One region of the Labrys monachus genome, then DNA from elsewhere that is predicted to be linked to it. Evidence: riboswitches for the same ligand, from Rfam matches in the RefSeq annotation. Region 1 holds a riboswitch; the other holds the start of a gene.

Region 1 (7,094 bases):
TGATCAGGGTCATGGCTGACCTCCGGGTCCGGGAGGATGAGATCGGCCGCCTCGCGCGCCAGCGCGGGCGACAAAAGGAAGCCGTGGCGGAACAGCCCGTTGAGGGCGAGGACACGGCCTTGGCGCGTGAGGCGCGGCAGGTTGTCCGGGAAGGCGGGGCGGATGCCCGCGCCGGTCTCGACGACCTCCGCCTCGCCGAAGGCCGGATGCAGGGCGAAGGCGCCGTTGAGCAGTTCGAGGATGGAACGCACCGTCGGCGGCCCCTGCCGGTCGCTCTCGATCATGGTCGCGCCGATCATGAACAGCCCGCCCTCGCGCGGCACCACATAGAGCGGCATGCGCGGATGGAGGAAACGGACCGGACGCGACAGAGCGATGTCGGCGGTCCGCACCACCACCATCTCGCCCCGCACGCCGCGAAGATCCGCCAGGTCCCGGCGGGCCGCGAAGCCCCGGCAGTCGAGCACCGCGTCGGCAACCGCCGCCTGGGGGTCGGCCTCGACGCCATAGCGGATGGCGGCCCCGCGCCGCGCCAGCGCCTCCACCAGGACGGCGAGCGCGAGGCGCGGGTCGAGATGCGCCTCGCGGGCGAAGAACAGGCCCTGGCGGAAGCGGCCGGCGAGGTCGGGCTCGAGCGCGGCGATGGCCGCCTCGTCCACCCGCTCATGGTCGAGGGTACGCCGCGCGAAGCGGGCGAGCTCGCCCTCGTCGCGATGCGGCGCCACCACCAGCGTGCCGCGCCGGACGGTCTGCGGCACATGGCGCGGCCACCAGTCGAGGGCGGCCTGCCCGCGCTCCAGCACCGCGGGCTCGGCGCTCTCCCGCTCGCACCAGGGTGCGAGCATGCCGCCGGCGAGCCAGGAAGCCGCCGCCCCGCCCAAGGCCGGGCTGCGTTCGAGGATCTCGACCTCGGCCCCGCGCTCGGCGCATTCGAGCGCGGCGACGAGGCCCGCGACCCCGGCCCCGATCACGACGACGCGCACGGCCCTATTCCGCGGGCACGTAGAGGGCGCCGCCCCCGGCCAGGAATTCGCGCGATTTCGCCGCCATCCCCGCCTGCGCGGAGGCCTCGGCCTCCATGGCCCGCACCTCCTGCCGGAGGTCCTGCGTGATCTTCATCGAGCAGAATTTCGGCCCGCACATCGAGCAGAAATGCGCGACCTTGTGGGCGTCCTTCGGCAGCGTCTCGTCGTGATAGGCCCGCGCCGTATCGGGATCGAGCGAGAGGTTGAACTGGTCCTGCCAGCGGAAGTCGAAGCGCGCCCGCGACACCGCGTCGTCGCGGATCTTCGCGGCGGGATGGCCCTTGGCGAGATCGGCGGCATGGGCGGCGATGCGATAGGTGATGACGCCGGTCTTGACGTCGTCGCGATCGGGCAGGCCGAGATGCTCCTTCGGCGTGACGTAGCAGAGCATCGCCGTGCCGAACCAGCCGATCATCGCCGCGCCGATGCCGGAGGTGATGTGGTCGTAGCCCGGCGCGATGTCGGTGGTCAGCGGTCCGAGCGTGTAGAACGGCGCCTCGCCGCAGACGGCGAGCTGCTTGTCCATGTTCTGCTTGATCTTGTGCATCGGCACATGGCCGGGGCCCTCGATCATCACCTGGCAGCCCTTGTCCCAGGCGATCTTCGTGAGCTCGCCGAGGGTGTCGAGTTCGGCGAACTGCGCGGCGTCGTTGGCGTCGGCGATCGAGCCCGGCCGGAGGCCGTCGCCCAGCGAGAAGGAGACGTCATAGCGGCGCATGATGTCGCAGATCTCGTCGAAATGCTCGTAGAGGAAGCTCTCGCGATGACCGGCGAGGCACCAGCGCGCCATGATCGAGCCGCCGCGCGAGACGATGCCGGTGACGCGCTGCGCCGTCAGCGGCACATGGGCGAGCCGGACGCCGGCATGGATGGTGAAATAGTCGACGCCCTGCTCGGCCTGCTCGACCAGCGTGTCCTTGAACACCGCCCAGTCGAGCTTGAGCGGGTCGCCATCGACCTTCTCCAGCGCCTGGTAGATCGGCACGGTGCCGATCGGCACCGGCGAATTGCGCAGGATCCAGGAGCGGATATTGTGGATGTTGCGGCCGGTGGAGAGGTCCATCACCGTGTCGGCGCCCCAGCGCGTTGCCCACACCAGCTTCTCGACCTCCTCGGCCGCCCCCGAGGTCACCGCCGAATTGCCGATATTGGCGTTGACCTTGACCAGGAAATTGCGGCCGATCACCATCGGCTCGACTTCAGGATGGTTGATGTTGGCCGGCAGGATGGCCCGTCCCCGGGCGATCTCGTCGCGGACGAACTCCGGCGTCACGAAATCGGGGATGGCGGCGCCGAAGCTGTCGCCGTCGGCCATGCGCTCCGCCGCGCCGCCGAGGGCCGTCTCGCGCGCCAGATTCTCGCGGAAGGCGGCGTAGACCATCTCCTCGGTGACGATGCCGGCGCGGGCGAACTCATATTGGGTGACGAACTGGCCGTCGCGGCCCTGACGCAGCACCCGCGTAGCCGGGCAGGGCTCGACCAGCGCGTCGGCGGAGACGTTGCCATTGTCCTCCGGCTTCACGGCCCGGCCCTCGACGGGCGCGAAGCCGCGGCCGGCGATCCAGGCCTCGCGCACCAGCGGCAGGCCCTGCTTGAGGTCGATGCGGATGTCGGCCTGCGTATAGGGGCCGGAGGCATCGTAGACGCGCACCGGCGCCTCGGCGGGATCGCTCAGCGCGATCTCGCGGAAAGGCACCCGCATGGCGGGATGCGACGCGGGCGCGGCATAGACCTTGCGCGAGCCGGCGATCGGGCCGGTGGTCACGCTCTGCGGCGCGGCGAGCTTGTCCTTGGGATGGATATTCACTGGATCTCCTCCTCGAAACGAGACATGGAGATCCGGGGCGACGATTGTCTGGGAGGCTTCGCATCGCAGCGAAACACAATGGTTCCCGTCCCTTCGCCGGCATGACCCGGATCAGGTTCGAAGGGTTCGGCTCTCGGCCATCTCAGCCCCGCTCGCGCAGGACACCCCTCGGAACGGAACGGAGCCTAGTCCCGGATCGGCGCGCCGTCCAGCCCCTTGGTGACAGCCACTTGGTCGCAAGACGATCGCGGTTGGCATCGCGCCGGCGCGCCCCTATCCTGCGCGCCGTGATCCGGGAGGCGGACAATCGATGCAGGAAGCGATCGAACGGGTGAGGCGGGCCCTGCTCGCGGCGGGCCATGCCGATACCATCGCGGCCTTCGCCGAAGGCACCCATACGGCGCAGGAGGCCGCGGCCTCGGTCGGCTGCAGCGTGGCGCAGATCGCCAAGTCGATCGTGTTCCGCGCCGGCGATACGCCGGTGCTGGTCATCGCGTCCGGCGCGAACCGCATCGACCGCGCCAAGGTCGGCGCCGCGCTCGGCCGCAAGGTCGAGCGGGCCGACCCGGCCTGGGTCGCGGCCGTCACCGGCTTTTCCGTCGGCGGGGTGGCGCCCGTCGGGCACCGGACCGCGCCTCTCGTCCTCGTCGACGAGGACCTTCTCGGCCTCGACCCGCTCTGGGCCGCCGCCGGCTCGCCGATGCACGCCTTCCGCACGACGGCGGCCGATCTCATCGGCATCACCGGCGGCCAGGCACGCGACGTGAAGGCCGTCTGAGCCGCCGGCAATCGTTCCGGTCAGAACTTGTAGCTCACGCCGAAGAGCACGGCGTTCGTCGTGAACTTCACCTTGTCGTAATAGGACAGGCTCGGATAGGAGAAGTTCTTCTTGCCGAAATCGGTGTAGCGATATTCGATCCGGGCGGTGATGTTGTCGGTGACGGCGTATTCGAGGCCCGCGCCGATCGTCCAGCCGGTCCGGTTGGTGTTGTTCTGGACGCCGAAGAGGAGCGGGCTGGTCGGCTCGTAGCTCGTCTTGACGTCTCCGAAGGCGACGCCGCCCGCGATATAGGGCAGGAAGCGGTCGATGGCATAGCCGAGGCGCAGGCGGATATCGGCGTTCCAGTCCTGCTTGGTGCGGATGCGGAAGGGCGGCTGGCCCAGCACGGGGCTTTGCACCAGATCCGTATCCTTGTCGTCGAAGGCGGCGTTGGCATCGCCTTCGATGCCGACGACGAACGAGTCGTACTGGTAGTTGTAGCCGACATGGCCGCCGATGAAGCCGCTTTCGGGATGGTTGCTATAGGGCATGCCCTGGGAGAAATCCGGACGGCTGCCGAGCGGGCCGGAGGCGTCGGTCCACTGATAGCCGCCCTGCGCACCGACATAGAAGCCCGTCCAGGAGAAGGGGACGGCGGCAGCCGGAGCAACGGGTTCGGCTCTTTGCGGCAAATCCGCGGCGAAGACAGACGTCGTCGATGCCATTATGGCGAAAAGGGCATATTTGAAAGACTGCATGATGTATTTCCTCTAGCGAGGCGAGGAGCTAGACCAGCGTTCGATGACAAGGGCACGACCGCCGCCACGCTATGCCGGAATCTTCTGTACAAACCGCGTCATAAAACCGAAACGCGGCCCCGAAACACATCGGCACAGACCACAAATACAATCTTTACGTGCGAATTCTTATGTCGTCGCGCATGGGAGGCGTTGCGACCTTGGGGAAACTCCGGGAAAATTGCGATGTCATCGAATCGCAATTTTCTCCGGTTCCGCATTCGGCGCATTCGCGCCGTCGAGAACGGCTGGCCGTTCCCGAAAATACGCCGGGCGCTCAGGCGCCAGGGAGACTCTCGCAGACGCTTTCGACGATGCCGACATAGCCTTGCACGTCCCAGGCGGAGCGGCCGATGAACAGGCCGTCTATGCTCGGGCGCGCGGCAAGCTCGCGGCAATTGGCGGGATTGACGCTGCCGCCATAGACGACGTCGATCGGCATGCCGTAGCGCGCCACCGCCTGCTTCTTGATCAGGGCATGCTGCTCGTCGGCGAAGTCCGGATCGGCCGGCACGCCGCCCTCGCCGATCGACCAGACCGGCTCATAGGCGATGACGACGCGGGACAATTGGCTGGGCTCGGTCACCGAGAAGACGGCCTCGACCTGCCGGGCCAGCGCACTCGCCGTCGCGCCCGCCTCAAATTCAGCCCGCGTATCGCCGACGCAGACGAGCGCGAGCAGGCCGTGGGCGAGAGCGGCCTTGACCTTCAGGGCCACCGTCTCGTCGGTCTCGCCGAAATGGATGCGCCGCTCGCTGTGGCCGAGCTCGACCATGGTGGCGCCGGCATCCTTGATCATCGGCGCGGAGATCTCGCCGGTCCACGCGCCCGCTTCGGCCCAATGCATGTTCTGCGCCCCGACGCGCACCGCGGTGCCGGAAAGGATCTCGGCGACGCCGGCGATCGCGGTGAAGGGCGGAATGACGAAGGGAAGCACCTTCCGCGTCGATGCCACCTTGGAGGCCGCCAGCGCCCGGGCGAAGGCTTCGGCCTCGGCCCGCGTCTTGTTCATCTTCCAGCTCGTGCCGATCCAGGGTCTCTTCACTGCCATGTCAACGCTCCGTCTTCTCCGCTTCCGGCCGCCCGATATCGACGTAAGGCTTCCAGAAGGCAACCGATTCCCGGATCATCGGAATCACATTGCGGTCGGCCGGCTCGCGTTCGCGGAAGGCGAACTCCATGCATAATTCATTGTCGACGCCGCCGGCCTCCCGGATCGTCGCGATCAGCCGGTCGGGGACGATGCGCCCGTCCTGGTTGTGCGCGGCGGTGAACGGCCAGTGGCCGCCCTTGTTGGCGGAACTCTGCTTGATGTGGATGATGGGCGAGCGCGTGGCGAAGGCCGCGGCCCAGGCATAGGGATCGGTGTCGGCGGGATCGGGCGAGGAGACGTCGCCGTGATCGATGTCGACCATGGCCTTGAGCGGCACCGGCAGGTCGGCGGCGTCGAGGAAATCCTGCAGCTGCGCGCAGGCGGCGATGGTGTGGCCGAGCTCGCGGCCGACCGACATCGGCTCCCAGAACAGATAAGCGAGGCCGCGCCCGGCGGCATGTTCGGCCACGGCGCGCCAGCACTCCAGCGCCTGTCCGAGCCGCGTCCGGCGCAGGACCGGGTCGTCATAGTCGGCGTAGGTCAGGATGGCGTATTGCGTGCCGATGGCCGGACAGCCGAGGTCCGCCGCGATATCCGCCATCCGCTCGAACCAGCCCACATAATAGGCGCGGACCTCGGCGTCGGGATGGCCGAAATGGTTGAGCCGGCCATAGGGGCCCGTCATCAGGGAGGTGATCCTCACCCCCTCCGCGGCGCAGGCCGCCGCCATCGCGTCCGTGAGCCGGCGGACCGTGGCGGCGGGCCAGGCCGGATTGATGAATTCATGCACGAGCTGGATATGGCCGATGCCGATCTCACCGGCGACGGTGCGGATCAGCTCGTCCGGCGCGGCAAAGCGGTTGACCAGCGGATTGGTGTTCAGCGACAGGCGAAAGGACATCGGGGTTTCCATCCGGGACGTTTCTTGGGGCGGCAGGCTTCCGGCCCGCAGACGCTGGATCAGGCGGTCCTGGCCGGCGAGATTCGCATCTCGTCGCACCTCAGCCGCCTGACCTCTTCTGAGCCGGGCCGGAGGCCCGGGACAAGCCCCGGGCACGACAAAATTCGCGTCCGTCCCTTGCCTCGGCGCCCATGGGCATGCGGCCCGCCTCTCTCTTTCCCTTGCTGGATCGAACCCTGCCGAAGCCAGGCCGCCGCCTGCATCGCCGGGTTCGATCAGCCTTGACAGAATGCCATGGTGATGAAACAAACTTCAAGACAAGAAAAAATTATCAGGCTCAGGGAATGCTCAGCGAAGCCCGCAAATATCCGAATAGCGAGGATTTCGATCTCTGCATTCGCGCGGCCTGGCTGCATTACGGCGGCGGCCTCACCCAGGGCGAAGTCGCCCGGCGCCTCGGCATTCCCAGCCTGAAGGCGCATCGGCTCATCGCCCGCGCCAACCGCGACGGCCTGGTGCAGTTCTCCATCGACGGCGATATTTCCGAATGCCTCCGGCTCGAGGAGGCGGTCCGCCGCCGTTACGGCATCGAATTCTGCGAAGTCTGCCCCGATCTCGACGACGAGCCTCTGCCGCTGCGCACCCTCGGCATGGCGGGCAGCCGCTTCCTGCGCCGCGCGCTCGAGAGCGGCGAGGACAAGGTGATCGGCT
Region 2 (7,094 bases), 1.5 Mb from region 1:
GCCGGAGGAACCGATGGGCAAGGAAGGGGTGATTCCCTTTGCCTGACAGGCTACGGAGATCATGACCGGGACAGGCGATCGCGTGGGGCGCCCGCGCATTGCCTTTGGTCCTCCTGTTGCCGGTCCGAACCCGAACGCTGGCTACCGGCCGCCTGAGACGCGCAGGATCGAGCCCGTGACGTAGGAGGCCGCGCCGGACAGGAGATAGAGCGTCGCGTCGGCGATCTCCTCGGGCAGGCCGACACGCTGCATGGGGATCATCGGCCGCAGGCGTTCCACCCGTGCCGGGTCGCCGGTGCTGCGCGAATGGATATCGGTCTCGGTCAATCCCGGCTGCACCGAATTGACGCGCACGCCCTCGGTCGCAAGTTCCCTGGCCAGTCCGATCGTCAGCCCGTCGATCGCCGCCTTGGAGGCGGCGTACCAGACATATTCGCCCGGGGATCCCATGGTGGCCGCCGCCGAGGAAATGTTGACGATGGCGCCGCCGGGACCGCCGCGGCTCGTCGACATGCGCCGCGCCGCCTGCCGGGCGACGAGGATGGCACCGGTGACGTTGAGGTCGATGATGGCGCGGATCACGGCGGGGTCGGTGTCGGCCAGCCGGCCGGACCTGCCCGTTGCGCCGGCATTGTTGGCGACATGGGTGAGGACGCCGAAATCGTCGATGGCGGCGAACAGGGCGTCGATGTCGGCCTCGACGGCGATGTCGCCGGCGAGGGTGAGCACGCGGGCGCCGGCCTCGCGCACGCTCTTGGCGACGGACTGGGCGGCGGCATGGTCGCTGAGATAGTTCAGCGCGATGTCGTAGCCGGCCTGCGCCGCCTTGATGCAGATGGCGGCGCCGATGCCGCGGCTGCCGCCGGTCACGAGCAGGAGGGGGCGTTGCGGCATGTCTGTGGTCCTTTGCGGGGGATGTCGGTCGGTCCGGATGCAACAGGGAAATCGCCGCCCTGGCAATGGCTTGCGCGGCGCTCCCGAATCACTTTCCCGGGATGGAGGGGGATCGTGCTCATAGGCCGGCGGGCAGGGCTGCCGTGAGGATCCAGCGCGCGATCGCCTCGATGTCGTCGATATCGAAGCGCGGGATCGGGAAAGGGCCGGGCGCGTCGGTGGCGATGGCGAGGATCTGGGCGTCCCGGGGATGGATGAGGTCCTTGCCCGTCGCGATGCGGTGCACCTCGATCTTCGGATGGCTGTCGGTCTTGAAGCCCTCGATGATGACGATATCCACGGGCGCCAGCCGCGCCAGCAAGGCGCTGAGCGGCGGTTCCGGGGCGCCGCGCAATTCGTGCATCAGCGCGAAGCGATGGGCGGAGGCGACCAGGACTTCCTGGGCGCCCGCCTCGCGATGCACATAGGAATCCTTGCCGGGCTGGTCGATGTCGAAGGCGTGATGGGCATGCTTGATGGTGGAGACCGTCGCGCCCATCCGGCGCAGCCGGGGGATGAGGGCGGCGACGAGCGTGGTCTTGCCGGCGCCGCTCCACCCGGCCAGGCCCATCAGCCGCATCACGGCCGGTCGCCCCGGCGGATGCGATGGACGGCAAAGCCGGCCTCCTCGGTCCTTCCCTCATAGAGGTCCCCCGTTTCCCGGGCGAGGTTGGGCAGGTCGATCGCGGCCATCGGGTCGGTGCATTCGATGCGGAGCAGCGCGCCCGGCGCCGCGCGGTCGAGCGCCTTGCGGGCGTGCAGGACGGGCAGGGGGCATTTCAGCCCGCGCAGGTCGAGGCGCAAGGCGGAGGCCGGGGCGGGAGACGAGACCGTGGCGGGCATGATGCAAGCCTGTAGCCGGCCCCGTCCGCGCGTTCAACCCTTGTGTCGCGCCGGCCTTCGGGCATGATGGCGCCATGATGAAGGACGGGGACAGCGTGCTGGGCGTCGTGCTGGCGGGCGGCCTCTCGCGCCGCATGGGCGGCGGCGACAAGGGATTGGCCGATCTCGGCGGTGCGAGCATTCTCGAGCGGATCGTCCGGCGCATGGCGCCGCAGGTCGCCGCGCTCGTCCTCAATGCGAATGGCGACCCGGCCCGTTTCGGCGCTCTCGGACTGGCCGTCGTGCCGGACGATGTCGCCGATTTTCCCGGCCCGCTGGCCGGCGTGCTCGCGGCGCTCGATCATGCGGCGGCGGCGGGCTTCGCGCAGGTTGTCGCCGTGCCGTGCGACGCGCCCTTCCTGCCGGCCGATCTCGTCGCGCGGCTGCAGGCGGGAGCCTGCGAGGGCAACGGCGCCGTCGCCGTCTCCGGCGGCAGGCGGCACCCCGCCGTCGCCCTGTGGCCGGTCGCCCTGCGCGTCGCCCTGCGCCGCGCCCTCCTCGAGGAGGACCAGCGCCGCGTCGAGATCATCCTGCGCCGCCACGGCTTCGTCGAGGTCGAATGGGCGGCCGCGCCCTTCGATCCCTTCGCCAACGTCAACGACCCCGAAGGTCTCGCACAGGCCGCCGCCGTGGTGGCGCGCTGGCCGGAGGCCTAGCCCGTCACCATATCGGCGACATGTATGGCCTTGACGGCACGCGGATGATAGAAGCGCCACCGTCACCGAGGAGTTGCCGTCATTTTCGCGCTGGTAAAGAAAGATCGCGCCACGATCCCGCTGGTCAGGCGCCTGTTCGCCGACGAGGGCCGCAAGCATATCCGCGCCTATCTGATTGCCGTCGGGTCCGGCGCCATCGAGGCGGGCACCACGGGCCTCGCCGCCTATATGATCGGGCCGGTGATCAATGCCATGACCGCGCGCACGGGCTTCGGGCAGATCGTCTCCCTCGCGCTCGCCTTCGTCGTGGTCTCCGTCGTCAAGGGCCTCGCATCCTATGCCAAGGACACCACCATGGCGCGGATCGGCAATGCCATCATCGCCGCGGTGCAGCGGCGGGTGTTCGGCCATGTCCTGCAGCAGGGCATTCCCTATTTCAGCGAGCGGCACTCGACGGAGCTCGTGAGCTCCAACGCCTTCATCTCCAATGCGGCGCGCGCCGGAGCCAATCTCGTCGTCAATTCCGTCACCAACATTCTGACCGTCCTGTCCCTGACGGCGGTGATGATCATACGCGATCCCCTGCTCGCCGTTTCCGCGCTCGTGGTCATGCCGGGCGCCGTCTTCGGTATCCGCTATATCACCCACCGCATCCGCAGCGTCGTCAGACGCCAATATGCGAGCCTCGCGCAGATCGCCGGCATCATCCAGGAGACGGCACAGGGCATCAGGGTCGTCAAGTCCTTCGGCATGGAAGACGCCATGCGCCGCCGCATGGAAGACGGCATCCTCCTCGCCCAGAGGACGGCCAACAAGATGGCCGAGCTCAGCAACCGCACCAGCCCGCTGATGGAGACCATGGGCGGCGTCGCCGTCGCGGCGGTCATCGTCTATGGCGGCTGGCGCATCGTGGAGGGGCAGCTGACCCTCGGGGGCCTCACTTCCTTCCTCGTCGCCTTCCTGATGGCCTATGCGCCGGCCAAGGCCCTCGCCAAGACCAATGTCGACCTCAGCGCCGCCCTCGCCGGCGTGGAGATGTATTACGACATCCTCGACCTGCCGCCGACCGAAGGCGCGGCCGAACTCGCCAAGCCCCCGTTCGTCAACAAGGGCGGCCATATCGTCTTCGACAATGTGCGTTTCGGCTACAAGGCCGACGAGGCGGTGCTGCGCAACCTTTCCTTTACGGCCGAGGCGGGCAAGACCACGGCGCTGGTCGGCCAGTCGGGCGGCGGCAAGTCCACCATCGTCAACATGATCCTGCGCTTCTACGATCCGCAGTCGGGCGAGATCTCGATCGACGGCCAGCCCCTCCCATCCGTATCGCTGCCGACGCTCCGGGCGGCGATGGCCTATGTCGGGCAGGACGTTTTCCTGTTCGCCGGCACCATCCGCGAGAACATCGCCTCCGGCCGGCCCGGCGCCACCGGGGAGCAGATCATCGCGGCTGCCAAGGCCGCCCATGCGCATGAGTTCATTTCCGCCTTCGAAAAAGGCTACGAGACCGAAGTCGGCGAGCGCGGCCTGCAATTGTCCGGCGGCCAGCGGGCCCGCATCGCCATTGCGCGCGCCATCCTGCGCGACGCCTCCATCATCCTGTTGGACGAGGCCACGGCGGCCCTCGATTCCGAATCGGAAAAGGCGGTGCAGAACGCGCTGGACGACCTTTGCGCCGGGCGCACCGTCGTCGTCATCGCGCATCGCCTCCAGACGGTGCAGCGGGCCGACAAGATCTGTGTGGTCGAAGCCGGGCAGGTCGTCGAAGAGGGCACGCATGAGGCGCTGCTCGCCCGCAGGGGACGCTACGCCCATCTCTATACCGTGCAATTCCGCGAAGAACCCGAACTGTCACACGCCTGAAAGCCCTCCGCCCGTGAAATCCGCTGCCCTGTTCGATCTCGACGGCACCCTGGTCGACGCCGACCACCTGCATTATGCCGCCTGGCACGCCATGCTCGAGCCGCACGGCGTCGATCTCTCCCTCGACGATTACCGGACCCGGTTCATGGGCGCGCCGAACAGCCTCATCCTGTCGCGCTACCTGCCGCGCATGGACGAGGTGCACGGCCTGGCGCTGATCGACGAGAAGGAGGCGATGTTCCGCCGTCTCGCCACCGATCTCGAGCCGGCGCCCGGCCTCAATGCCTTCCTGGCCTGGCTGGAGGAGCGCCGGATCGCCATCGGCGTGGTGACCAACGCCCCCCGCGCCAATGCCGAGCAGGAATTGCGGGGCATCGGCCTCGAGAGCCGTTTCGCCACGCTGGTGATCGGCGACGAGCTCGCCTTCGCCAAGCCGCATCCCTTGCCCTATCTCACAGGGCTCGAAAACCTGCAGGGCAGCGCTGCCGCCAGCCTTGCCTTCGAGGATTCGCTCTCCGGCATCGCCGCCGCGCGGGCGGCCGGCCTGGCCGTCATCGGCCTGACGACCGGCCTCAGCGAAGAGCGCCTGCTGGCGGAAGGCGCCGCCCTCGCCATACCGCATTTCGCCGATCCGCGCCTGCTGCCCTTCGCCGCCGCCCGGTTCGGCCTCGCCTGAAGGGCGGATGCCGGCCGGCCCGTCCTGAAAATCGTACGGGCTCGTTACAGCGCGCTTTTCCTCCGGGCGTGAACAGGCTAACACGACAACGTCTCACGGGGTGCCCAATGGGCTGAGAGGCGGCGTGCCAACCCGTTGAACCTGATCCGGGTCGTGCCGGCGGAGGGATGAGCCTTGCAACGACAGCGTTCGGCCTCGGCTTCGACAGCCTCGTTCGCGTGGTTTTCGTCCGTCTCGACCCCCGTTCGAAATGGAGGACGCCCATGCTAAGGACTCGCCTGCTCGGGACGCTTTTGGCGGCCCTGGCCTTTTCGCCCCTCGCCACCGCCGCGCCGGCGCAGGAAAAGCCTGCTCTCACGGTCTACACCTATGAGAGCTTCTCGGGCGAGGACGGGCCCGGCCAGCCGCTGAAGGCCGCCTTCGAGGCGACATGCGGCTGCACGCTGAACTACGTCACCGCCGAGGATGGCGGTGCGCTGTTCGCCAAGCTCAGGCTGGAAGGGGCCGCCACCAAGGCCGATGTCGTCGTCGGCCTCGACGACAATCTGATGGGCGAGGCGGAAAAATCCGGGCTCTTCGCGCCGCACGGCCTGCCGACCGAGGGCCTCTCCCTGCCCGAGCCGTGGACCGACACGATGTTCGTGCCGTTCGACTGGGGCTATTTCGCCTTCGTCTACGATGCGGACAAGCTGAAGAATCCGCCGGCCAGCCTCAAGGATCTCGTCGAGAACAAGGACGGTCCGAAGGTGGTGATCGAGGATCCGCGCACCTCGACGCCGGGGCTCGGCCTGCTGGCCTGGATGAAGGCGGTCTATGGCGACAAGGCGGGCGACGCCTGGCGGCAGCTCAAGCCCCGCATCGTCACGGTGACGAGCGGCTGGTCGGAAGCCTATGGCCTGTTCCTCAAGGGCGAGGCCGACATGGTGCTCTCCTATTCGACCTCGCCGGCCTACCATATCGGCGTCGAGAAGAAGACGAACTATCACGCCGCGATGTTCAGCGAGGGCCATGCCACGCAGGTCGAGGTCGCCGGGCTGGTGGCGAGCTCGAAACAGCAGGACCTCGGCCGCCGCTTCCTCGCCTTCCTCCTCTCGAATGACGGGCAGGCCATTCTTCCCGAGACCAACTGGATGTATCCCGCCCGCACGCCGCCGGCCGGCCTGCCGGCCAGCTTCAAGGCCGTCGCGGTCCCCGCCAAGGCGCTGATGTCGAATCCGGCGGAACTCGCCGCCAACCGCAAGGCCTGGATCGACGAGTGGCTGGCGGCGATGGCGAAATGAGCGGGCGCGCCCGGGCCGGGCGTTGCGCTCGGCGATGACGGCCGGCCTTGCCCTCCTCGCGGCGCTGGCCGCCATCGTCCTCGCGGCGCTGGCGAGCCTGTTCTTCGCCGCCGGTGCCGGGCCGTGGCAGGGCAATGGCGCCTATCTCCTGTCGATCGCCGGCTTTACGCTCTACCAGGCCGCGCTTTCCACCGTGCTGTCGCTGCTGTTCGGGGGGCTGGTGGCGCTGGCGCTGGCGCGGCGGCGTTTCCGCGGGCAGCGCGTCCTGCTCGCCTTGTTCGGGGTGGCGACGGCGCTGCCGGCCATCGTGGCCGTGTTCGCCTTCGCCGGCATCCTCGGCCGCGCCGGCGCGGCCAACCGCCTCCTGGAGGCGGTCGGCCTGCCGGGCATCCCGATCTACGGCCTCACCGGCATCCTGCTCGTCCATGTCTTCTTCAACGGAGCCTTTGCGGCGCGTGTGCTGCTCGCGGCGCTGGAGGCCGTGCCCGGCGAGCATTGGCGGCTGGCGTCCGCGCTCGGCATGCCGTCCGGGGCGGTGTTTCGCCTGATCGACTGGCCGGTCATGCGGCGTGACATGCCGGCCCTGGCGCTGCTCGTCTTCATCGCCTGCGCGACGAGCTTCACCATTCCGCTGACGCTGGGCGGCGGGCCGGGCAGCGCGACCTTCGAGGTGGCGATCTACCAGGCCATCCATTCCGATGCGGATTTCGGGCGTGCGGCCCTGCTGGCGCTGATGCAGATCGGCGCCATGGCCATCCTGGTCGGCCTGGCGGCGCCCCTGCTCGCGACGGCCCGCGAGGGGGGCGC

What was found. Region 1 has a riboswitch for thiamine pyrophosphate ahead of thiC (phosphomethylpyrimidine synthase ThiC). Riboswitches for the same ligand answer to the same signal wherever they lie in the genome.
Region 2: another riboswitch for thiamine pyrophosphate. It lies ahead of thiB (thiamine ABC transporter substrate binding subunit); the one in region 1 lies ahead of thiC (phosphomethylpyrimidine synthase ThiC).

What each region holds. Positions count from the first base shown of each region.
Region 1 covers NZ_JAUSVK010000001.1:5,946,526-5,953,619, forward strand. Annotated here, with positions in the region: gene thiO (glycine oxidase ThiO) at 1-983, opposite strand, end outside; gene thiS (sulfur carrier protein ThiS) at 1-13, opposite strand, end outside; gene thiC (phosphomethylpyrimidine synthase ThiC) at 988-2,832, opposite strand; TPP riboswitch at 2,904-3,011, opposite strand; gene J3R73_RS27175 (YbaK/EbsC family protein) at 3,143-3,610, shown strand; gene J3R73_RS27180 (outer membrane protein) at 3,631-4,350, opposite strand; gene J3R73_RS27185 (triose-phosphate isomerase) at 4,667-5,434, opposite strand; gene J3R73_RS27190 (sugar phosphate isomerase/epimerase family protein) at 5,442-6,383, opposite strand; gene J3R73_RS27195 (sugar-binding transcriptional regulator) at 6,728-7,094, shown strand, end outside.
Region 2 covers NZ_JAUSVK010000001.1:4,401,164-4,408,257, reverse strand. Annotated here, with positions in the region: gene J3R73_RS20165 (glycosyltransferase family 25 protein) at 1-46, shown strand, start outside; gene J3R73_RS20160 (SDR family oxidoreductase) at 142-894, opposite strand; gene mobB (molybdopterin-guanine dinucleotide biosynthesis protein B) at 1,013-1,513, opposite strand; gene J3R73_RS20150 (sulfurtransferase TusA family protein) at 1,513-1,776, opposite strand; gene mobA (molybdenum cofactor guanylyltransferase MobA) at 1,851-2,471, shown strand; gene J3R73_RS20140 (ABC transporter ATP-binding protein) at 2,553-4,331, shown strand; gene J3R73_RS20135 (HAD family hydrolase) at 4,345-5,007, shown strand; TPP riboswitch at 5,094-5,192, shown strand; gene thiB (thiamine ABC transporter substrate binding subunit) at 5,271-6,287, shown strand; gene J3R73_RS20125 (ABC transporter permease subunit) at 6,322-7,094, shown strand, end outside.